DNA from 4 places in the Priestia sp. TRM10 genome. Region 4 is predicted to be linked to each of the others. Evidence: riboswitches for the same ligand, from Rfam matches in the RefSeq annotation. Region 4 holds a riboswitch; each other region holds the start of a gene.

Evidence for each region. Region 4 has a riboswitch for S-adenosylmethionine ahead of ACK3CR_RS11695 (2,3-diketo-5-methylthiopentyl-1-phosphate enolase). Riboswitches for the same ligand answer to the same signal wherever they lie in the genome.
Region 1: it holds a riboswitch for S-adenosylmethionine, as region 4 does, so the genes downstream of both, ACK3CR_RS12425 (trans-sulfuration enzyme family protein) here and ACK3CR_RS11695 (2,3-diketo-5-methylthiopentyl-1-phosphate enolase) in region 4, are expected to answer to the same signal.
Region 2: it holds a riboswitch for S-adenosylmethionine, as region 4 does, so the genes downstream of both, mmuP (S-methylmethionine permease) here and ACK3CR_RS11695 (2,3-diketo-5-methylthiopentyl-1-phosphate enolase) in region 4, are expected to answer to the same signal.
Region 3: it holds a riboswitch for S-adenosylmethionine, as region 4 does, so the genes downstream of both, metK (methionine adenosyltransferase) here and ACK3CR_RS11695 (2,3-diketo-5-methylthiopentyl-1-phosphate enolase) in region 4, are expected to answer to the same signal.

What each region holds. Positions count from the first base shown of each region.
Region 1 is NZ_JBJZOT010000013.1:218,472-224,446, reverse strand. It holds gene ACK3CR_RS12440 (APC family permease) at 1-574, shown strand, start outside; gene ACK3CR_RS12435 (hypothetical protein) at 655-915, shown strand; gene ACK3CR_RS12430 (trans-sulfuration enzyme family protein) at 949-2,115, opposite strand; gene ACK3CR_RS12425 (trans-sulfuration enzyme family protein) at 2,069-3,244, opposite strand; SAM riboswitch class I at 3,315-3,424, opposite strand; gene ACK3CR_RS12420 (RIO1 family regulatory kinase/ATPase domain-containing protein) at 3,921-4,556, opposite strand; gene ACK3CR_RS12415 (DUF3817 domain-containing protein) at 4,675-4,968, opposite strand; gene ACK3CR_RS12410 (YppG family protein) at 5,123-5,494, opposite strand; gene yppF (YppF family protein) at 5,667-5,849, shown strand; gene ACK3CR_RS12400 (DUF1798 family protein) at 5,917-5,975, opposite strand, start outside.
Region 2 is NZ_JBJZOT010000011.1:67,370-73,344, reverse strand. It holds gene mmuM (homocysteine S-methyltransferase) at 1-826, opposite strand, end outside; gene mmuP (S-methylmethionine permease) at 798-2,216, opposite strand; SAM riboswitch class I at 2,304-2,409, opposite strand; gene ACK3CR_RS08755 (diguanylate cyclase) at 2,555-4,162, opposite strand; gene ACK3CR_RS08750 (iron-hydroxamate ABC transporter substrate-binding protein) at 4,569-5,492, shown strand; gene ACK3CR_RS08745 (YdcF family protein) at 5,783-5,975, shown strand, end outside.
Region 3 is NZ_JBJZOT010000015.1:1,404,460-1,410,434, reverse strand. It holds gene pckA (phosphoenolpyruvate carboxykinase (ATP)) at 1-792, opposite strand, end outside; gene ACK3CR_RS24030 (hypothetical protein) at 993-1,202, opposite strand; gene ACK3CR_RS24025 (YvrJ family protein) at 1,205-1,363, opposite strand; gene ACK3CR_RS24020 (sigma-70 family RNA polymerase sigma factor) at 1,360-1,902, opposite strand; SAM riboswitch class I at 2,233-2,343, shown strand; gene metK (methionine adenosyltransferase) at 2,485-3,687, shown strand; gene ACK3CR_RS24010 (ABC transporter permease) at 3,727-5,055, opposite strand; gene ACK3CR_RS24005 (ABC transporter ATP-binding protein) at 5,052-5,747, opposite strand; gene ACK3CR_RS24000 (glycosyltransferase family 4 protein) at 5,904-5,975, opposite strand, start outside.
Region 4 is NZ_JBJZOT010000013.1:82,039-88,013, reverse strand. It holds gene ACK3CR_RS11720 (ZIP family metal transporter) at 1-564, shown strand, start outside; gene ACK3CR_RS11715 (aspartyl-phosphate phosphatase Spo0E family protein) at 724-978, opposite strand; gene ACK3CR_RS11710 (cupin domain-containing protein) at 1,348-1,872, opposite strand; gene ACK3CR_RS11705 (methylthioribulose 1-phosphate dehydratase) at 1,885-2,517, opposite strand; gene ACK3CR_RS11700 (2-hydroxy-3-keto-5-methylthiopentenyl-1-phosphate phosphatase) at 2,514-3,176, opposite strand; gene ACK3CR_RS11695 (2,3-diketo-5-methylthiopentyl-1-phosphate enolase) at 3,173-4,390, opposite strand; SAM riboswitch class I at 4,462-4,560, opposite strand; gene ACK3CR_RS11690 (pyridoxal phosphate-dependent aminotransferase) at 4,637-5,809, opposite strand.

The DNA of each region.
Region 1 (5,975 bases), 140 kb from region 4:
GCTTTCATTTGGACTATCTGTATTCTGGACATTACCATTCCCATCATGGGACGCGCTTGTTAACGTTTGTTCGGTTGCCCTTATTCTTTCATATGTAGTAGCTCCAATTTCATCTGCTGCGTTTAGAGTAAATGCAAAAGACCTAAAAAAACCGTTTAAGCTTAAAGGTATGAGTATTATTGCACCTCTTTCATTTATCTTTGCAAGCTTTATCGTATATTGGTCAGGATGGAAAACAAACTCTTGGTTATTAGGTTCTCAGCTTGTTATGTTTGTTCTATACCTTATCTTCTCTAAATATGTACCAACAAAAGAAGTAAGCTTAGCACAACAATTAAAATCTGCTTGGTGGTTAATTGCTTATTACATTATCATGCTTGTTATTTCTTACCTTGGTTCATTTGGTGGAGGAACAGAGACATTAAAAAATCCTGTAGACTTAATTCTTGTCACTGTAGTAGCACTAGCTATTTACTACTGGGCTAAATATAGTGGATTACCAAAAGCAATTATTGATAATGATGAGCCTATACCTGAAGAGAAAACGGAAGCTAACGCAGAACCTGCTAAATAAAGCTTGTTTCGCAAACTGAATAAAGTTAAAATAAAAGCTGCCTTCTGGCAGCTTTTATTTTTCACAAAGGAGCTATTAAAATGAATTATGAAGGCTTATTAAAAGCTTATTTATCTCTTTGGAACAACCGCCAGCTTTCTTCCTATAAAGAAGCTGAAGAAAAACTTAAAGAGCTTATAAAAGAAGATTTAAGTTCAGCATGGTCGCACCCTCGTATTCGTAAATCAAAAGAAGTTCAGCTTACAACTGCCCTTACTCGAATTGAACAGTCTTCTTTAGAAAATGAGACGAAACAAGCATTAAAAGCTTTGTATGAACAAATTTATGACGCGATAAAATAAACGTCAAGGAATGAATTCCTTGACGTTTATTTTTTATTTATATGAAAAAGCCTTTTCCGCTTTCTCAAATGCTTGTTTTAAATCTTCTTTTAAATCCTCAACATCTTCAAGGCCAACTGAAATACGAAGAAGATGCTCTGTAATGCCTCGTTCTTCTTTATCTTCTAGAGGCATGCTTGCATGAGTCATCGTAGCAGGATGCGTTAAAATGCTCTCTACTGCTCCAAGGCTTACCCCAACTGAAGAGAGAACAACATGATTAAGCGTCTCTTTTGCTACTTCTTTATCTTTTAATTTAAAGGAAATGATAGCCCCGTAGCCACTTGCTTGCTCACTTGCTAATTTGTGCTGTGGGTGAGATGGAAGTCCTGGATAATACACCTCATCTACTTGTGAGTTATCACTTAGCCACTGCGCAAGCTCTAAAGCTGACTTTTGTTGCTGATCTAGACGTACTTTTAGTGTCTTAATCCCTCTTAATAGAAGCCAGCTATCATTAGGACTTAAAATCGCTCCAAAAGCGTTTTGTACAAACCCAATTTTCCCAGCAAACTCTTCGCTATTTGTAATGGCAACTCCAGCTACAACATCACTGTGACCTCCAAGATATTTCGTTGCGCTATGAACGACAATATCTACGCCTTTATCAAGCGGTTTTTGTAAGTATGGCGTCATAAACGTGTTATCCATAATCGTAAATAAATCATATTCTTTTGCAAGGCGCACAATTTCTTTAATATCTGTTACGTGTAAGAACGGATTTGATGGAGTCTCAAATAAAATCGCTTTTGTTTTTTCTGTAATACGTTGTTCTACTTCTTTAATATCTGTTGTATTAGCAAACACAGCTTTAATATTAAAATTAGTGAAGAGCTGTGTAACCGCTCTGAATGTTCCCCCATATACATCATGTGAAACGATAATTTCGTCTCCACTTTTTAACAAACATAAAACAGAAGAAATAGCAGCCATACCTGATGAAAAAGCAAATCCATACGTTCCATTTTCTAAGGATGCAACAGTATGTTCTAGAGCTTCTCGTGTAGGGTTACCTGATCGAGAATAATCGTATCGGTTATTTTTTTGCTGATTAAACGTAGTTACTTGATAAATAGGCACATTGACAGAACCAAATGGCTCTTCAACGTGAGTTTTAGCGTGTATAAGCTTTGTGCTGAACTTCTGATCTTTTGTACTCATCAAATCTCTCCTTAAAGTCTTGAATTAAATCCTCTCCATGCTCAATACCAACTGATAAGCGAAGCAAGCAATTCGTTACTCCAATTTCATTTCGAACATCCTCTGGAATATCAGCATGTGTTTGGCGTGCAGGGAACGTAATTAATGTTTCAACGCCTCCTAGGCTCTCAGCAAACGTAACTACTTGAAGATGTTCTAATAAGAAAGGCACTAGGGCTTCTTCTTTTACAGAGAAGGAAAGCATTCCTCCAAAGCCTTTTGCTTGTTTCTTCATTACGTTATAGCCTGGATGACTTTCTAATCCTGGATAAAATACTTTATCAATCAAATCTTGTTCTTCAAGCCACTGAGCAATTTTCAAAGCATTTTCCTCGTGGCGATCCATTCTTAATGCCAATGTTTTTAAGCCACGAAGAAGGAGAAAACATTCCTGTGGTCCAAGAATGGCACCAATAGCATTTTGATAAAAGCGAATTTGTTCACCAAGCTCACGACATCGACTAACAACAAGTCCACCAATAACATCATTGTGTCCGCCTATATACTTACTTGCACTATGTACAACAAGATCTGCACCAAGTACAAGTGGCTGCTGTAGATATGGAGACATAAATGTGTTATCAACAATTGTTAAAAGATCATGTTCTTTTGCAATAGCAATTGCTTCATGCAAATCTGTAACGTGCATAAGTGGATTTGTTGGTGTTTCAATAAATAGAGCTCTTGTATTTTCTTTTAGATTTCTTTTTATCTCTTCTGAATTTTCAGTGTTAACATATGTAACCTCTACGTCATTTTTCTTGACAATATCTTCAAGAATACGATATGTTCCACCATATAAGTCTTTTGAGATAATAAGATGATCGCCTTTTTCAAGAAGAAGGAAAATGGCTGAGATAGCAGCCATACCTGATGAAAAAGCAACTCCTACTTCTCCTTTTTCAAGAACCGCAATTGCTTCTTCAAGCGATGTTCTAGTAGGATTGGCTGTTCTAGAATAATCGTAACCTGTGCTTTCTCCTAAACGAGGGTGTTCAAACGTAGATGCTTGATAAATTGGCGTTGTAAGTGAACCTGTTGCAGCATCTCTTTTCATTCCTGATCTTACTAACTCTGTTTCAATATGCATAATATTCTCCCTTTCTTCCTCAATATAAAAAAGCCACTCTTTACAAATGAAAGAGCGGCTAATCCGAAATCTCTCATCTGTAAGAACAATTTGTTCTACAGGAATTGGCACCGTTCAAGTATATTACTTGATGGTTGCCGGGCTTCATCGGGCCAGTCCCTCCGCCACTCTTGATAAGAGTAAATTTATAATTCATTGATTTTGTTAAGTAATTAATCTTACTTTAGTAAAAATATGAGTGTTTGTCAACGAAGTTTTCTAAAAAGGTTAAATATACACACTATTCAAAAGGATTTTCTACTATATCCTGTTTTAAGCATATATTAAAAAAACAGCAGAAACGAATGTCTCTGCTGTTTCTTTTACTCATATAAAAAAGCAGTGATGGAATATACAGTGCAGTCCCATCTTCTTAATCTTTCACTCACTAGTTCATTGTATTCTGCTACGCTTTTTGTTGCCTCATATAAAGGAAAGTCCATTGCCTTATTCCTCCTCTATCTTATTTTTATCATTATAGACAAACGTAGGAACATCTAATCTTGTGAGTTTGTTCCTTTCTATCTCTTTTTACGCTTTTGAAGCTCTTTTTTTACAATTGGAACACCTTTTTTAATAGCTCTTTGGACTTTAGGATTCTTCAGTAATCTGATAATTTTGCTCAATCTTCCCATGATTATTTCAGCTCCTTATTATTTCGATACTGACTAAGACGTTTGCAGTATTTATATAAATAAGCAATTGCTTCTAAAAACCATTTTGGAAACTTTTTTGGGAAATAAGATTTTTGATAAAAATAGCGATAAGCTCTTGCTAAATCGCGCCACTGATAGCATGTTTTCTTCTGAGTATAGCGTACAACATCAATAATACGAACTTCTTTATCCTGCGTTAGAATAAGATTGTGTAAATGAATATCTGAAGGGTTTAATCCTTTCGAGCGTGCAAAGGCAAGTCCTTTTTCAACCTCTTCAATTGCTTTTGTAGGAATTCTCACACCTGTTGTTAAACACTGATAAAACGTTTTGCCTTTAATATATTCCATTACAATATAGTTTGGTCCAACTTCATATATTTCAGGAAAAGTGAGAGAATGTGATAATTTTTCATACACTTCTCCCTCTTTTTGCGCTAAGTGATCAAACGAAGGAAAAAATAGTTTAATCACTTTATTTTCATTTTTCACTTTAAAAGCCCACGCACTTCTCCCTGTTCCTATTACTTTTAATTCTCTTGGCAGGTGAATAAGAGAATATGAAGAGCCTTTTTTTTGGAACTTAACTTCCTCTACGAGTTCTGAAGCTTTCCTCACATTTTTTCCCCCTTCACTCTTTTTTCAAACATACTACAAATTTCACACTTTCCATAATAATATGCTTTTAAAAAAAAGAGCTCTTACCTTTGGTAAAAGCTCTTTTGAGATGACTTTTTTAAGCTGAGAACTTGCGTAGCTTTGTATCTAAAATAAAATTACCAAATGGAATAACAGATGCTAACAAAGCACTTACAATCCATTTATATGACCAACGTACTTTCATCGTGACATAACCAACCATTAAAATATATAAAACAAACAATCCCCCATGAATAGAACCAACAACTGTTACAACTTCAGGGATATTTGCTATATACTTAAGCGGCATTGCAATTCCTAAAAGAGCTAAGAGAGAAAGCCCTTCAATGAGTCCTACAAACCTCATTCCACCGAGTGGAGAGTTCATCATATTATCGTCTCCTTTGTATTGTTTTTATTTATGTATGTCCAAATTCATTTTTTATGTGCTTACGTTTTTAGTATACCAAAGTTACAAATCTTTTATCACCTTGTTCCTGTGACAGTTTCATGACATTAAGAAGCCGGGAATACCCGGCTTTTTCCTATACTTTAAAAATCGACGTAACACCTTTAAAAACCGTTGATAGCTGGTTAACAGCGTTCATCATTTGACCTGCTGTATTCATCATTTTATCCATATTATACGTACCATCGCTGTTCTTAAACTGTGCTAAAATTTGCGGTGGCTGACTTTTTGTTTGCATCCACTGCTTAGGATAGTAGTGGGGCTGACCTTGTTCATACATATTCTGCTGTGGCATATATCCACCGGTTGTTATATGTTGATTGTACATGTTAGGAGTATAAGGGACATCTACAAACTGAGTGTTGTTTACATATGGATGACTTTGATACAAATAGGGATTTCCGTAATTTTGAATAGGTGCATATCTGTACTGATGAACTCTTCTCATCCGTTCTTCCCCCTCTCTTTTCATTTTTATACTATGTAAACAGCCTAGGCAGACGTGAATACGAAATTTATCGTTTTTTGTCATTTTTTGTCGGAATTCTAAATTTTTCGAACAAAAGGAACTTGCCGATTATTGTGTTAAACTATAAAAAAGGGGTAAGGGGGAGTTTAAAATGACAGTTGAAACACTTCGTAACCGTTTTGTTGACGTAAAACAATGTGAACCAGAAAATCACGATCAGCTACTCGATTTTGCTAGGCGCAAGTATTTAAAAGGGGAATTGAGTCTTAGCGAGTACAAGAAAGTGATGTATGCACTTGAACAAGATGGAGCAACTAATTTAACTTTTCCTTAATACTAAGAGAGCGCTTAATAAAGTAAGCGCTCTCTTTTTTTATATTTCCTACAAAAAGGAGCTTTTATTAAGCTCCTTTTTCTCTTTCTGCTAAAATAGATTCTAAAAAATACTTATTTGATATAT
Region 2 (5,975 bases), on a different contig from region 4:
TTGAAGATCCATGCCACGTTTTTGTTTCAGCATCATACGCCTCTCCCGAGTTTGGATAAACAATAACAGGCTTACTACTGTAGTGATGAAGAGTACGAATAGCCTCTGTAACAACACTTGTAGCGGAGCAGTTCACGCCAACTGCAACAATCTGAGGATGTCCCTTAAAAGCTTCTGCACATACCTTAAGCGCACTTCCATCACTAATCTCCTTCTCATTTTTCAGGGAGAAAGAGAGCCAAGCATAAGCAGGTTGAAACTTTTCCAAAAGACCAGACAAGACCTTTGCTTCCTGCAAAGAAGGAATGGTTTCAAATGCAAGAACATCCGCTCCTGCTTCAATCAACGCTTTAATTCTTGCTTCATGAAAGGCTCGAAGGGTTTCATCATCAACCCCATAGTTTCCAACGTATTCAGAACCATCTGCAAGGTATGCTCCATATGGTCCAACAGATGCCGCGACAATAGGTTTTGGTCTCCCATTGCTCTTGTGTTCCTCCCAGAAATCATCACGTGCCTGTTTGGCAAGCTCTACCGTTTTTTTAATAAGCTTAATTCCCTCTTCTTCTTGAATTCCTCGCTGTTTAAAGCCATCAATTGTTGCTTGATAGCTTGCTGTAATGGCACAATCTGCTCCAGCAAGAAAGTATTCCTTATGAACTTTATATATAAGTTCTGGATTTTCAATAAGAACACGTGCAGACCAGAGAGGATCATTAAGGTCGCAGCCATACCCTTCTAGTTCTGTTGCAAGTGCTCCGTCTACAATTAAAGTTTGATATTTTTCTAGAATGTTTTTAACTGGATCTTTTCTCTCCACTAGCATATTCAATAGGCTCCTTTTTCTTCTTAAAATGTTGAGTTGTGTAATATACGATATAACATAAAATAATAAATGGAAGGCCGCAATACAAGGCTATACGCTGTGTTGGGTCAAAAGCAATCCCAATACATGATGCTAAACAAAGTAAAAATGATGCAATAGGGACAAATGGATAAAGAGGTGTTTTGTATACTAAATCTTCAACAGAGTTTCCTTCTCGAATATAACGGCGGCGGAAGAAAAGCTGTGAAAGACTAATGCTCATCCAAACTACAACAACGGCAAGTCCCGAGATAGAGACGAGAACAATATATACTGTATCAGGAGCAATAATGCTTGAAAATAAAGCAAGCACCCCTCCAACCATACTCAAAATTACAGCATAGATTGGAACGCCTCTCTTTGTTAATTTTGCAAAGATAGGTGAAATTGTTTTTTGATCAGCAAGTGACCAGAGCATTCTAGATGAAGCATAGAGCCCTGAGTTTGCTGCTGATAAAATAGCTGTTAAAATGACGAAGTTCATAATATCTGCTGCGTATGGGACACCTATTTTTTCAAGAACGGCAACAAATGGACTTTCTACCACTCCTGATTCTGAACTTGGTAAGAGTGCTGCCAAAATAACAATCGTTCCAACAAAGAAAATAATAAGCCGGAATAATGTTGTACGAATAGCCTTTGGAATGTTCTTTTCTGGATCAACTGTTTCCCCAGCTGCAACCCCAATAAGCTCTGTTCCTGAAAAAGCAAAGTTAACTGCAAGCATCGTCATTACAAGAGCTAATGCTCCATTTGGAAAAAGACCTTCACTCGTTATATTAGAGAAAAATGGAGCAGCTTCTGAATGCTCAAGCGGAATGATACCAAACATTGCTCCGGCTCCTAGAATAATAAAAAATACAATGGCTAAAACTTTGATAGATGAAAACCAAAACTCTGATTCTGCAAAAAATTTGACTGTTAAAGCATTAAGAACAAAAATCAAAATAGCAAATAATGCACTCCATATCCACACATTAATAGATGGAAACCAACGCTGCATAAGCAGCCCTGCTGCTGTAAACTCTGATCCAAGAGCAACCGTCCACGTTAACCAATAAAGCCATGCAACAACATATCCTGTTCCTGGACCGATATATTTGGCTGCATAGGCATGGAATGCTCCTGTTTCAGGCATATGAACAGAAAGTTCTCCTAAACATAGCATTACAAGATAGACAACAACGGCACCAACAAGATAAGAAAGAATAGTACCAAAAGGGCCTGCCTGTTGAATTGTATAACCAGAGCTGAGGAAAAGACCTGTTCCAATAACTCCTCCAAGTGAAAGCATTACAAGGTGTCTTTCCTTCATTTTTCTTTGAAATTCCTGTTTTGGTTGAGCTCCCATGCTGATTCTCCTTCATATTTCAATTAAAAGTCCAATAAAAAAACGCATCCAATCCATGGATGCGTTACTGACAAATAAAAACGTACGGTCCTATCTATCAGGCTAAATCACCCGCTGGAATTAGCACAGTGTCTATAATCGACCTGTTGCTGAGGCTTCAAAGGGCCAGTCCCTCCACCTCTCTGGATAAGAATTCAATTTTCATAACTATATCGTTCTCTTCATTAATTGTCAATACCATTCCAATAGTTCTGAATAGTCAGATATAATAAACTAAAAAAAGGGCAGAGAAACCTGCTCTTTTCGATCAACTCTCTTTATTTTCTTCATTACTAGCACTAAAACATTCTGCTCATTAATTTTCCTACTCTTGTTTCCAACTCTAATAAGTTGAACGGCTTTATCATATAATCATCTGCCCCAAGTTGAAGTGCTCTCGCCACACCCTCCTTACTGTTTCGTGAAATAAGCATAATTACTTTATAAAGCCCTTGCTGTTCTTGACTATGCAGCCTTTTTAGCACTTCTAATCCATCTACGTTTGGCATAATCCCATCTAAAATCACAAGACAAGGATTCTCCTCTGTTATATGCCATTTAGAATTCATAAAGTCTTTCCCATCCTTAAATGTTTTAACTTCAAGAACCATCTGCTGGTGAGGAAACTTTGTTAAGATGCCTTTGATAATCGTTCTAATAATTGGATCGTCATCAACTACTGCTACTTTCAATGTTTTTTGAGGCCAAAAACTATATAAGGCCTCTGCCTTCTGTACTCGATTGCGACCTTTTTTCTTTACCTCATAAAGAGCATTATCTGCTAGTTGTAACCAGTATTCGAGTGTATTTACATTGTTTACCTCTACAATCCCTGAGGAAAATGTGCAGAAAAATGTCCTTTTTCCTTCAAAGGACAACTCCTTAAATTTCCTCCGTAACCGATCAATCACCTCATACCCTTCCTGAATATTTGTTTTCGGAAAAAGAATGATGAATTCTTCTCCCCCAAAACGAACCACAATGTCATTCATACGTGTCTCCTCTTTTAAAAAGCGAGCAAATGCTTTTAAGATTTCATCTCCAACAAGATGACCATGTGTATCATTAATTTTCTTGAAATGATCAATATCTAAAACAGCTAAACAGTATGGTTCTCTAGAACGATTCCTTTCATTTTGCAACTGTTCATAAGCTTGATTTAAATATTTACGATTATACACATGTGTCAACTCATCAAGAAGTAACAGATCATGAATTTGATTTTTTCTGTCTAATTGCCTTTGAATACGAACAATAAACTCCGTTATATCAAACGGTTTCTGAATAAAATCATCTGCACCTTTTCGGTAGCTATTAATGCGTGTTTCTTTTTCTCCATCGCCACTTACTATCACAGTTGGAATGAATTGTTGTTTAAGCTTTCCATTTAAAAACTCAAGCAGCTCAAGTCCACTTTTCTCCTTCATATGAATATCAATAATCACACAATCTGGTTTCACATCGTAAAGAGCAGAGGCAGCCTTTTGAGGGTTTGCTACTACAATGACATACCAATTAGCTTCCTCTTCTAATTTTTCTTTCATATACATTAAAAAAGATGTGTCATCATCAATTAATAAGATGACAGCACTCTCTTTTTGTTGTTCATTAATCTTTTTGGAAAAGTCGATTATTTCTTGATAATCATATGCGTAACAAAGATGGATGACATCGAATATATAGTGCTCTACATTCTCCATTCCCCACTCTTCTTTATCCATATCTTCTAGCCCATTCATTAGCTCTCTTGCCTTTACTCTAATTTTATCCAAACCTATTGTTGCAGCTGTCCCTGCTATAGAATGAAGAAATCTGTAAAGCTCTTCATGAGAAATGAAAGAAACAACTTCCCAATCTTTTAGCTGTTTCCGTATATTTTTCAAGAAGTGCTGCTTATATTTTTCCATTTCTGATCTCCTTGTTGAAAGAAATTGATATAGAAAGAAGAAATTCTCTATCTTCCCATAAAGAGATTTCTTGTTTTTATTATAAAATTTTTCCATTAATATAGTATTTCCCCAAGTAAGCTCCCTTTTACTGAAATAAAAAAAGTGAAAGTAGCTGCACATTTTCTCTTCTAAACATATGAATTCACTTTTTATTTCTCCTGTTTTATTGTTAATTAAAAAATAGTCAAAGCATATGATGTAAACGATTTAAATATAGATTGACAACTACATAAATCGACATTATATTAAAAATATAGTTAGTAATGATAATCATTATCGTTTAATTGTTTTTATATACATAGGTGGATAATTACGATAATCGTTCATAAACTAACCACTATATTCTTTTAAAGGAGAAATTAATATGAAAAAATGGTTAGTGCCCCTTTCCCTTGTTTTCCTGTTACTAATAAGTGCATGCAGCAACGGAAACACTGATAAAGATAAGAATTCAGCTTCAAGTGATAGTAAAGAAGAAATGGTTACATATCAGTCAGAAAGCGGATCTGTAAAAGTACCGAAAAACCCGAAACGCGTTGTTGTTCTTTCTAGCTTTGCAGGTAACCTAGCTAGCCTTGATATTAATATTGTTGGAGTGGATAGCTGGGCTAAAGATAATCCTCGCTATAATAAGTATTTAAAAGATGCAGAGGTCGTTTCTGAAGATGATTTAGAGAAAATTATTGAACTTAACCCTGATCTTATTGTTGGTTTATCTACTACAAAAAATATCGATAAACTAAAGGATATTGCTCCTACTGTTACATATACATGGGGTAAACTTGATTACTTGGAACAACAGATTGAGATTGGAAAGCTTGTTGGAAAAGAAGACGAAGCACAAAAATGGGTGGATGACTTCAAGAAAAGAGCACAGCAAGCAGGTAAAGATGTAAAAGCAAAAATTGGTGAAGATGCAACCGTTTCTGTAATTGAATCAGCAAATAAAGAGCTTTATGTTTTTGGCGATAATTGGGCACGAGGTACAGAGGTCCTTTATCAAGGAATGGGGCTAAAGATGCCTGAAAAAGTGAAACAAGATGCATTAAAGGAAGGATATCGTTCAATTTCAGCTGAAGTTCTTCCACAATATGCGGGCGACTATATTATCTTTAGTAAGAGTTCAGAAGCTGATAATTCATTCCAACAAACAGAAACATACAAAAACATTCCAGCAGTAAAGAATGGCCATTTATTTGAAATGGATTCAAAAGAAGCATACTTTAGTGATCCAATTACGTTGGATTATCAGCTAGATTTCTTCAAAAAATCTTTCTTAGAAAAATAAACATAAAATTACTCCCCCGTCTCTTTCTAAATAAAGAGACGGGGGATTTTTATTTATGGTAAATGACTTTTAGTTAATAACTAGCAGAAACGAATGGATACCATTAATTCTTCCTTTTCGTATCCTAATTTCTTTTTTATTTGCAACGTAATTATGAGTTATGCTGAAATATTTAGCAAGAATAAAGGTATTACATCTTTTCCCTTAAATTAGAGCATTATATATAGGCTTTTACATGCTCAAAAGATAATATATATATAACATCAAAGGAGGTACTGCCATTGATATTAGTGTCTTTAACCGCTGTCAGCTTTCTTTTATTCTTAATTAGTTACTTAACGGATAAGAGACGAATCTTAAATGGATTTTTACTCACGATAAGCATGCTGCTTCTTATGATGAGTATTACAGTGGTTGTTCTAAAAGTGGAGTACCTTGAACCACTTAAATGGATTTTAGTTTTATTTGCTATTTTGTTTATCT
Region 3 (5,975 bases), on a different contig from region 4:
GACGCCAGAATTTGACCATCCGTGCTCGTCATCTCCAATAAGGCGACGGTTTTCATCTGCAGAAAGGGTTGTCTTTCCTGTTCCAGATAAACCAAAGAAAAGGGAAACATCACCTTCACTGCCAACGTTCGCTGAACAATGCATTGATAAAATATCTTGCTCAGGAAGAAGGAAGTTCATAACAGAGAAAATGGATTTTTTCATTTCCCCAGCATATTCTGTTCCCCCAATTAAGATAATGCGCTTTTCAAAAGAAATAATAATGAATGTTTCAGAGTTTGTTCCATCTATAGCCGAATCTGCTTTGAAGTCAGGTGCTGATACAATTGTAAACTCAGGTTTATGAGTCTTTAAATCTGCATCTTTGTCAGGACGGATAAATAGCTGACGCGCAAATAGATTGTGCCATGCATATTCATTAATAACGCGAAGAGGAAGCTGGTATTTCTCGTCTGCCCCTGCAAAACCATCAAATACAAAAAGTTCATCTTTTTTCTTTAAATGATTTACAACTTTCTCATATAAACGAGAAAACGTATCAGGAGCAATTGGTTGGTTTACCTGCCCCCAATTGATTTTTTTTTCGACAGAAGCATCACGAACAACAAATTTGTCAAGAGGAGAACGCCCTGTGTACTTTCCTGTTGCAACACTGACGGCTCCTGTTTCTGTTAATATACCTTCTTTACGATCTAAAATACGTTCAACAAGAGAAGGTGTTGCAAGGTTATGTTGAACAGACGGAAGCGTTAATAGTTCAGTTAATTTTGTTGACATATCGACAGTACTCATAAGCAATATCATCCTTTTTTCATAACGTTTTTATTTTAACTTAAAAAGAGTATAACACATTTATTTAAATAGTCTATACTAATTTATGAAAAAAGTGCATCGCTTTACTGATATTATATTAGATAAATAAATTTGTAATAAGGGTTGAGTGTTATATTGTTTCTATAATTTAAAAGTGTTATACAATTTAAATTTGAATTTTATTCTTTTTCGTTAGATGACACAAATTCAAAGAAACTAGGGATATTGTGTAAAAAAGGAGTTTGCATTTTCTCAAGCATTTTGAGTTTTAATTCTTGTTCTAAATCTTCTTGATAAACGGGATGGGCTTCTTTTACAAGGCTTGCAATCTTAGGTTGAAGCAGATTGAGAACAGCCATTTTATATTGTTTCTTAGTTTGTTCGTTCAAAATTATCCTTCCTTTCTACCTTGCAGAAGTGCACGAAGTTGGGATACTTCGCGTTCTAAATTTTCCATGCGCTTCTCAAAACGGGATAACAAGTAGAATGTCATTGCTATTGGAAATCCTGCATGCTGGATAAGAGAGACAATACTTATACTTTCCATCATATTCTAGACCTCCTCAGTTTTCTTAGGGCATTTTTTTTCATTTTTGAGATGGCTTGGGGAGAGACAGCGAGCTTTTGAGCAATTTCAACGTTTGTTAAACAAACATAAAAATGTAGATAAAGAACGGTTTTTTCGCGTTTTGTAAGCATTTTGACACAGTGATAAGTGTATTCGTTTGTAATACATTCCTCTATATGTTCCTCATGCTGATGATAATAATTACAAAAACTGTCATCTTTGATCATATTTATTCTAGGCTCTCTGTTATTTTCAAACACTGGTTTATCCAATATAAAAGAGTGAGTATATTCATATTTTTGAATCTTCTTCTTAAACGTGATAGCTTCTGAAGAAAGAAATCGAGAAAAGTATGCGACAAGTCGAACTTCCTCATAAAAACATTTAAAAGCTTGATCAAGCTCTTTTTTTGTTTGCTTGCTTGGATTTTGCTGGTAGTTCTCAAACTTTCTTTGGTGAGAAGCTGAAGAGAAAAAATGCTTTAATAAGGAGTTATTAGGCAAAGAATGAAAAGGTTTCATAAAAAATCCTCCTAACCGGAACGTATGTTCTTTTTTAGGGTAAAAAAAATATGCTGCTAGAAAATCTGCCTATAGTAAAGTAAAGAGGAAAGTTCTAGTGAAAAAACAACCATCTTTTTTAAAAGTTTACCTTATTATAGCTATCTGAAACAGAGTCTTTCTTCCTTACTCTCTGTGATAGATAGGAGGAGAGGAACGATATCCTAGACTAGAGAAAAAAGAGTTTTCTCTCTTAAATGAACCGGATAACGTATTAAGGAAAAGGAAGTTCCTAAAACGTATTGACACTTTTCCCTTTTGTACGTTAAGATAAGTCATTGAACGGATACTCTCTTATCCCGAGATGGTGGAGGGACATGGCCCTATGAAACCCAGCAACCGTCATCAATTAAAGATGAAAAGGTGCTAACCTGACGCAAGGGAAACCTTGATCGATAAGAGCGAAAGGCAAACTTTGACGTTAAACCTTTCCTCAAGCTAGGAAAGGTTTTTTTATATGTGTGTAAGAGGGAACTTTATTTACAATAATAAGGGAATGAGTACCGTATCATAGATTTGCTACCTTTAGAAGGAGGAACAAAGATGTCAGTTAAACGTCGTTTATTTACTTCTGAGTCTGTGACAGAAGGCCACCCAGATAAAATTTGTGACCAAATTTCGGACTCAATCCTTGATGCTATTTTAGAAAATGACCCTAATGCTCGTGTTGCTTGTGAAACATCTGTAACAACTGGTTTAGTATTAGTAGCGGGGGAAATTACAACTTCTACTTATGTAGATATCCCGAAAATTGTTCGTGAAACAATTAAAGGAATTGGTTACACTCGTGCAAAATATGGTTTTGATGCTGAAACTTGTGCTGTATTAACATCTATTGATGAGCAATCTGCTGATATCGCTCAAGGTGTTGACCAAGCTCTTGAAGCTCGTGAAGGATCAATGTCTGAAGAAGAAATTGAAGCAATTGGAGCAGGAGACCAAGGTCTTATGTTCGGATTTGCTTGTAATGAAACAAAAGAGCTTATGCCTCTTCCAATTTCATTATCACACCGTTTAGCTCGTCGTTTAGCAGAAGTACGTAAAGAAGAAATTCTTCCTTACCTTCGTCCAGATGCTAAGACACAAGTAACAGTTGAATATGATGAAAATGATAAACCTGTTCGTATTGATACAATTGTTATTTCAACACAGCATCATCCAGAAATTACGCTTGAGCAAATTCAACGTAATGTAAAAGAATATGTTATTAACCCAGTTGTACCAGCAGAGCTTATTGATGAAGACACAAAATATTTCATCAACCCAACAGGTCGTTTTGTAATTGGTGGCCCTCAAGGTGATGCAGGTTTAACTGGACGTAAAATCATTGTTGATACGTATGGTGGATATGCTCGTCATGGTGGTGGAGCTTTCTCTGGTAAAGATCCAACAAAAGTGGACCGCTCAGCAGCATATGCAGCTCGTTATGTAGCAAAGAACATTGTGGCTGCAGGTTTAGCTGACAAATGTGAAGTACAGCTTGCATACGCAATTGGTGTTGCACAACCTGTATCAATTTCAATTGATACGTTCAAAACAGGCAAAGTATCTGAAGAAGTACTTGTTGACGTTGTTCGCAACAACTTTGATCTTCGCCCAGCGGGAATTATCAACATGTTGAACCTACGTCGTCCAATCTATAAGCAAACTGCTGCTTATGGACACTTTGGTCGTACTGATGTTGAACTACCATGGGAATTAACGGATAAAGCTGAAGCTCTTCGTACTCAAGCCCTTGAAAAGTAATCAAAAAAAGCTTGTCACTAAATTAGTGACAAGCTTTTTTTATATCTCTCTTCTCAAAGCAGAGAGGACATTTGTTTTTGTTGCTTTACGAGCGGGTCTTAATCCTGAAAGAACCGCAACGCTAGCGCTAATAACTACAGCGATAATAATGAGTGAAATCGGAATATAAGAATAAGTGACATGGAACGAATCATCCGCTCCTTCACTTAATACAGAAGTAAGAATCATTGGTAGAATAGCATTTGCCCCAAAACTTACAATGTAGGACACAATAATTCCAATAATAGATCCTAAAACTCCAATAAAAGCACTTTCCATTAAAAAGATTTTTTGAATAACTTTTGGTTGTGCACCAATCGCTTTCATAATCCCAATTTCTTGAGTTCGTTCTGTGACAGCCATTGTCATTGTATTAAAGATACCGATAGCTGAAATAATTACAGCGATAGTTCCAACAAATACTAGTCCAATTTTGAAAGCTGTAAAAAACTTGTTAATATTATCAAGCTGCTGTGTAACAGAGTTTGCTTGATAACCTTTATCTAAAAGCGCTTGTGTTAATTGCTCTACATGCTCAAATTTATCTGCAAAAACAGCTAAGTCTGTTGAAAAGCTCTCCTCTTCAACTCCGAGAACGTTTGAGAAATCACTTAGAAATGAACTGCTTATAAAGATGTTAGAATCAACAACCCAATCGTTTGGGTTTTCTTTCGCAATGCCTACAATTTTAAAAGTATAAGATTTCTTCTCCTTTACTTTCCCAGTCTCTTCGTCTGTATTAGACACCTTTAGAGTAATGTTTTTATTTAAGACATTTCCTTGAAACCCTTTAGGTTGTTTTAAATCATAATTTGCATTTTGTTCAGACTTTTTTAGTTCTTGTTCAAACTTTTCCTGCTCTTTCTTAGACCAAAGCTGGCTTGCAAAATTATAGCCAACAATAACTTCATGTGACGAAGTTGGCATCCGTCCTTTTGAAAGACTCATTCCTGCGTTTGTTTCTTGTTTCATATTCGTAAAAATGAGAGAAGAGTTCTCGCTAGATCGTTCATCAAGCATTGTTTGAATAGGTTCGTTAACCGTTGTACGTTCAACAATAGCTTTGACATTTTCGTTATCTTTTAAGTCTTTTTTTAAGTCACCACTTAAATCTTTTGTATTCTTTTCGCTACCATAAATAGGAATCTTTGTAACGATCTGCTGTGAGAGTATTTCGTCTGTAACTGTTTTTTGCATTCCAAAACCAATTGAAGCAAGAACAACAAGAAATGCACACGACATTGCTGTTGCTAGAACGGTCATAAAGACACGGAGTCGGTTTTTCTTCATATTTCGTTTAATAAAACTAACTTGATCTTTAAAATTCATTTTTTACATACACCTTCTTTACGTAGTACACCATCGTGTAAATGAAGCTTATGATGTGCAATAGAGGATACTTCTTCATCATGAGTAATCATGACAAATGTAATTCCGTATTGTTTATTTAACGTTTGAATGAAAGAAAGAATAACTCTCTCAGTCTCTGAATCTAAGCTTCCTGTTGGTTCATCTGCGAGAATAATAGAAGGGTTCAAAACAAGTGCCCTTGCGATACTGACACGCTGCTGCTGTCCTCCTGAAAGCTCATTAGGATAATGGTTACGGTGGTTCTCTAATCCAACTGTTTGTAGAATTTCTAAAACTTTTTGTTTTCGTTCAGACTTGCGCATACCTTTTAAAGTAAGCGGCAGTTCAACATTTTCATATGTAGTAAGGCTAGGGATAAGTTGAAAGTTTTGAAAGATGAACCCAAAATGCTCAAGACGAAACTGAGCCCATTCCTTTTCATTGAAGTTTGTGACCGTTTGATTATTGATTTCAATGGTTCCTTCTGTTGGGGCAATGTAGCCAGAAATTAAGTTAAGAAGCGTTGATTTACCAGAGCCACTTTTTCCAACAATACAGGTAATTTCACCTTTAGGAATGTCCATAGAAACATCTTTTAGGACAGGAACAGTCTCTTCTGTTCCTTTTTTGCCAATTTTAAAAGAATGAGAAATGTTTTTTATGCTAATCATGCTTTTTCCTCTCTTTCATTTTATAAAATAAAATCGTTATAAGTGTATTAATATAAATAGTACAGTTAATACTGTATGTTGAAGAAGAGAGAAAGTCAATACTTTTTTCAGCAGAAAATATAAAAAGAGATCCTCGTTGATAACGAGGATCTCTTTTTAAGCAAGCTTACTTGTGGTAGAAGCAATTGAAATTGTTTCTTCATACTGAGTAAGAAGGTTGGTGAAAAT
Region 4 (5,975 bases):
TCTTTACAAACAGGCGGTCTTCTCCCTTTAACAATTGGATTATTGTTAGGAACCATTGCTTTAACATTACTTGAACGGAATATTCCTCATATTAATTTGGAACATCAAAAAACAGGCATTCAGTTTGATGAGAAAGCTTTTCTGATCGTTGCAGCGATTACTTTGCACAACATTCCAGAAGGTCTTTCGGTTGGAGTTAGCTATGCTTCTGATGTGGATAACACAGGTAACTTAATTGCGCTTGCCATTGGATTACAAAACGCGCCTGAAGGGTTGCTTGTTGCTTTATTTTTAGTGCAGCAAAAAATGAATCGTTTCAAAGCTTTTATTATAGCAACACTAACAGGTACTGTAGAAATAGTTGCGGGTCTTCTTGGCTTTTATCTTACATCTTTCTTCGACTCTCTTGTTTCCTATGGCCTTGCTTTTGCAGCAGGAGCGATGCTTTATATCATTTATAAGGAACTGATTCCAGAAAGTCACGGAGATGGGAATGAACAGACCTCCACTCATTCTTTTATCATTGGTGTTCTTTCCATGATTCTGCTTATCAATTTGTTTTAAATTATAAAAAGCCTGATTGAATTACGATCCATTCAATCAGGCTTTTTATATACATTTTTTATACAAATGATCTCAGTATATTCTATAATAATCATAAACTCTTAGTTGTTAAGCTTTTCTTTTCTCTTCTCTATGTTGAAAAACGATAAAACAAATCATTTATTTAGAAAAAGCAAGTGACGTTGGTAAAATAGTAAAGAAAGGCATCTTGTCTTCCTGCTTTTGTTCAAGACATCGCTGATATTTATTTAATAGCTCATCCAATTCTTGGCTGCAGAAAATGGTATCTTTATGTGTATAACCTTTTTGCTCAGCAAGTTTACACATCTCTTGTCTTTTGTGTAAAATTTCGCCCAGCAGTGCCTCTGCTTTACCATCACTATACATTTGCAACATTTTATCCTCCCTTGCCATTAAAAGTAACCCCCTTATGCTTCATTACAAATTCTACTAAAATTGTAAACAGGTTTGCAATAAGAAAAAATACTTTTTCATTACTTCTTAACAGCTTTGTAAAACAAATGTCGTAAATAACATGATTCACATAATGTTACAGCATAGATGTGATATACAAAAAGACGTATATGAGAAGCTACTAAGAGTATAGCTATATTCTTTTGTTTAGATTAACAGTATATTTGGATTTTGTAAAATGATAGTATTTATTGGAACAATACCCCACAAAATACCGCCTAAACATAAATATATTATATAGGAAAGTGTGCCTACTTAAATAAAAAATGATTTCTGCATTTTTGCAGAAATCATTTCCTTAAGAGCATATTATTTAGTATCAGCGTAGATTGGTACCCATCCTTCTGTTGTAACAAAAATACGGATTGCAACAACTTTTCTGTCATCCATAAGTGTAAAGTAATGCTGAATATTTTCAGGAACGGAAATAAGATCGCCAGGTTCAAGCTCAACATCGAAAAAGTGGCCATCTTTTCCTTGGATAACAAAAATGCCGTGTCCACTTACAATAAATCGAACTTCATCATCTGTATGATGGTGTTCACGCTGAAAGTTATTTAGCAGTTCATCTAGATTCGGAGTTGCATCAGATAAAGAAATAACATCCTGAGCTTTATAGCCACGACGAGTCGAAATGTCTGCAATCTCTTCTTTAAATGTTGCTAAAATCTCTTCTTTTTCTTCTTCTTTTAAACGATAATTCTCTTGCAGATGAAGAGGTAACTTTGAAATATCCCAATTCTCATAGATTACTTCTTGACTTTGTAAAAATCCCGCAACTTCCTCTTGATTTTCAATGCGCTCATTTGTTTTATGTAAACGAATGTTTGCCATGTTTTCTCCTCCTTAGTTTGTAAACTGTATTTGTTTTGCAAAAAGCTTAAGTTTTAATAGATAGCTACATAAAAACTCATATGCTTCTAAATGACGTTTAGCTTCAAAAGCTGTTTTCCCCCATACTGTGATTCCGTGATTGCGAATTAATACAGCTCCTGTATCTTCCTTAATATGCTTTTTAAATACATCTCCAAGTTTTTGTAAATCCGCAAAATTCGGGATGATTGGAATCTCTACTTTTGCATCTTCTTCCCAAAGTCCTAATGCTTTAATAATCTCCTGCTTTGTAAACACAACTTTCCCCTGATCACCATAAAGTTCTGAAACAACGTTATTATCAACTGTATGAACATGTAAAACGCATCCTGCTTTCGTTTTCTCATAAATAGCCGTATGGAGAACAGTTTCTGCAGAAGGTTTAAGCCCTGTTTCTTCTGCAGGAAGCCCATATTGATCTACAAGCAAAAAGTCTTCATTTGTACGTTTGCGCTTATCTTTTCCGCTTGCTGTAACAAGAAATGTTGTAGGACTTTCTGTTACTCTAATTGATAAGTTACCGCTTGTGCCAAAAAACCAGTCTCTTTCTGCCAATTCATCCTTGATAGCAGCTAATTCAAGCCACTTTTCTTCGTACCCACTCATTTTAGTTCCTCCCTCACCCGCTTAATCTCAGAGATAACATCATAAAACGTGTCAAATGAAGCATGTGGAAGCTTTAATGTTTCACATTTCTCTAACAAATAATCTCTAGCAATTACGAAATCAGCTTGCTTTGCAGCTTGAAGATCCGTTACAGAGTCGCCAATAACAATTGTAAATGCATCATCTTTTTGCAACGTTCTTAACAGCGATGGTTTACAGCAACCGCAACCGTTATCACACTGACTATCACAGCTATGTGGCCAGCGAATTTGTACATTCTCTCCGCTAAAATCTCCTTTATTGCAATAGATAAAATCTTTTTCTATATAGGGAAAGAGAATGGGACGAACAAAAAAATCAATACCTCCACTTACGATATAAAGAGGAATGTGATGTTCTTTCACATACAAAACAAACTCACTGAAGCCATTGCGAATTTGCGCATTTTCTAGTACATACTCTGTCATATCTCCTTTAAGAGAAGATGGTAAAAGATTAAACATCTTTCCCACTCCTTCTTTGATGGAGATTTCTTCAGCAAGCACTTGATCTTTTAATGAAACCCATTCTTTCGGCGCAAATTTTTTCATAATTTCAATAATGTTATCTTTAGATGTAACCGTTCCATCAAAATCACAAAACAAGATCAAATTCTTCATTTTACAACCTCTTTAGCTCCCCAAAGCTCAATTGCTTCTTTAAGGTTTTCGCTTGTTTTTGAAGCCTCTTGTAATGTTAATCCAGATACCGCAGCGTCAATGGCTGCTCTGAACGCTTTCCCTCCGCCGACTGCTCCATTTGGGTGCCCATGTACACCTCCACCAGCATTAATGATTGTATCTTTTCCAAAATCATTATAAATAAGAGGCACAAGGCCTGGATGAATCCCAGCTGATGGAACAGACCATCCTTTTTTCAAAGAGCTATTTTCTGTTAGATATTCATGGGTCTTAATTGCCTCACGATGATCAAGGGCAACACTTCCATATGGGGAAGGAAAAAGGGAGAAATCAGCTCCTGCTAAACGATTAAGTTTTCCAAAAAGCAATGAAGCACTTATTCCGTAAAAAGGTGATGAAGTCATTGCACCACTGAACGCTGGGTGCGCCATAATTGGCAGCCCGATTTCTTCATCTTCTCGAAGAGCTTGCAAAACATCTAAGCCATATGAGTACACGTTAAACAAAAGAGCATCTGCTCCAAGTTCTTTAGCACGCTTTGCTTTATCTTTTAGTTCAAATGTTTTGCCGGATAAGTTTACAGCATAAAGTGTTCTTTTCCCTGTTTGTTCATAAACATCATCAAGTACTTTCTTCCCTTCACTAATTCGATCTTCAAAAGGTGTGAGTTTATTTTCAAATAAAATCTCATCATCCTTAATTAAATCTACGCCACCTAATGCTTGGCTTTTTAACTGATTTTTCAAATAGGACATGTCACGTCCAATCACACCTTTAAAAATACTCATCACTAGAGGACGATTGTGGACATTAATTTTTGTACGTATTTCTTCAATGCCAAAGCGAGGTCCTGGAAATACTTTTGTTAGTTCTTCTGAAAGTTTTAGATCAACAAGTTTAATCTTCCCGTCTAAAGAAAGTTTTCCGAAAACTGTTGTTAAAATAGCTGGTATGTCATGAGAAAAGTTAGCAGAAGGGTAAGCAATAGCTATTTCTGCTTTATAACCTCCCTCTTCTTCTCTAATGATTTCTGAATACATAACGCGACCTTTGTGTTGTTTCAACTGCTCTCTTTCTAAAAGAGGCAAGTCTGTCCATGAACCAACAGTAAGACCTAACGCTATCTTTTCTGCCTGTTCTTCGACTTTTCTATTTTTTAAAATATTATGATATATTGCAATTACTTCGCTCATGTAGCGTCACCTCTTTATGTAAAAATAAAACCTCTCTTCAATCACTGATTGAAGAGAGGTTTTGTATGATCCTCTTATCTCTCAGCATTGCTGTAAGATTTAGCACCGTACTTTATAGCCGGTTGCCGGGCTTCACAGGGCTTATTCCCTCCACCTACTCTTGATAAGAATTATATTTATGTTTAGTTGTTTATGAGTCAATTCACTTTGGATTATGACATTCAAAGAAAAGATTGTCAATAATTTTTAGAAAATTCCTAATCCCTTGATTCGCTCAATAGCTTCTCGGATTCGCGTTTCCTCTGTTAGCAATCCTGTTCGTACATATCCTTCACCATGCTCACCAAAACCAATTCCTGGAGCTACCACAACATGTGCTTTCTTCAAGAGTAGATTGGAAAATTCCGTTGATGTATATCCTTTAGGGACACGAAGCCAAGCAAAAAAAGAGCCTGCTGGAGCTTTTACATCCCATCCGATATTTTGCAATCCCCCTATCCAAACTTCACGTCTTCTCTCATAAAGAGACAAAAGATCCTGAACACTTTTATGACTATGCAGAAGCGCAACTTCGGCTGCTTTTTGAATAGGACTAAAAATACTAACATAAAGGTGATCTTGTAAAAGTTCAATTGCTTTAATAACGCTCTCGTTTCCAACCGCAAAAGCAATGCGCCAGCCTGCCATATTAAATGTTTTAGAAAACGTATAAATCTCAATTCCAACGTCTTTTGCTCCTTCAGTTTGCAAAAAACTTCTTGGCTTCTTGCCATCAAATCCGATTGCTCCATAAGCAAAATCGTGAACAACACAGATATCATTTTTGTCGGCAAAGCTCACCGTATCTTCAAAAAATTCTTTTGAAGCAACAGCACCTGTTGGATTATTTGGATAGTTTAAAAACATCAGCTTAGCACGTTGTTTATCTTCTTCTGACAGTGAACTATAGTCAGGTAAAAAATCATTTTGCTCTGTTAAAGGCATTTTAGTTAATGTTGCGCCAGCTAGCGCAACCCCTGATAAATAGTCCGGGTAACCCGGATCTGGAACAAGGACACCATCCCCTTTATTAAGCAAACACTGGGGAATTTCAACCAATCCTGCTTTTCCGCCAAATAAAATGGCTACTTCTTTTGTTGGATCAATTGTTACTCCATATTCTTGTTTATAAAAAGAGGCTGCAGCCTCTTTTAAAAAGCTGTGCCCTTGAAAAGGCGGATAACCGTGAAATTGAGGATTATTACTTGCTTCTTGAAGAGCCTTTACAATATGATTAGGAGTCGGCTTGTCTGGATTTCCCTGACCAAAATTAATTAAGTCATGTCCTTTATGTGCTTCTTTTGCTACTTTTTTAACAAGAGAAGCAAAAAACTGTTCTGGTAACCCTTTTAAAAGGTCTGACTGCTGAAATATTTTCATCATAAACAACCTCTCGAAAAATTCTACAAATTCTAATGATTCATGATATATGCTTCTTTCATTTCTGTAAAGATGAAAAAAGAAAAGTTTTTCTCGCTCTAAACAAATAACCTAATCTTAAATTTACGTGTTGACAAAACCTACAATCGTTGCTAGTATACTTTTC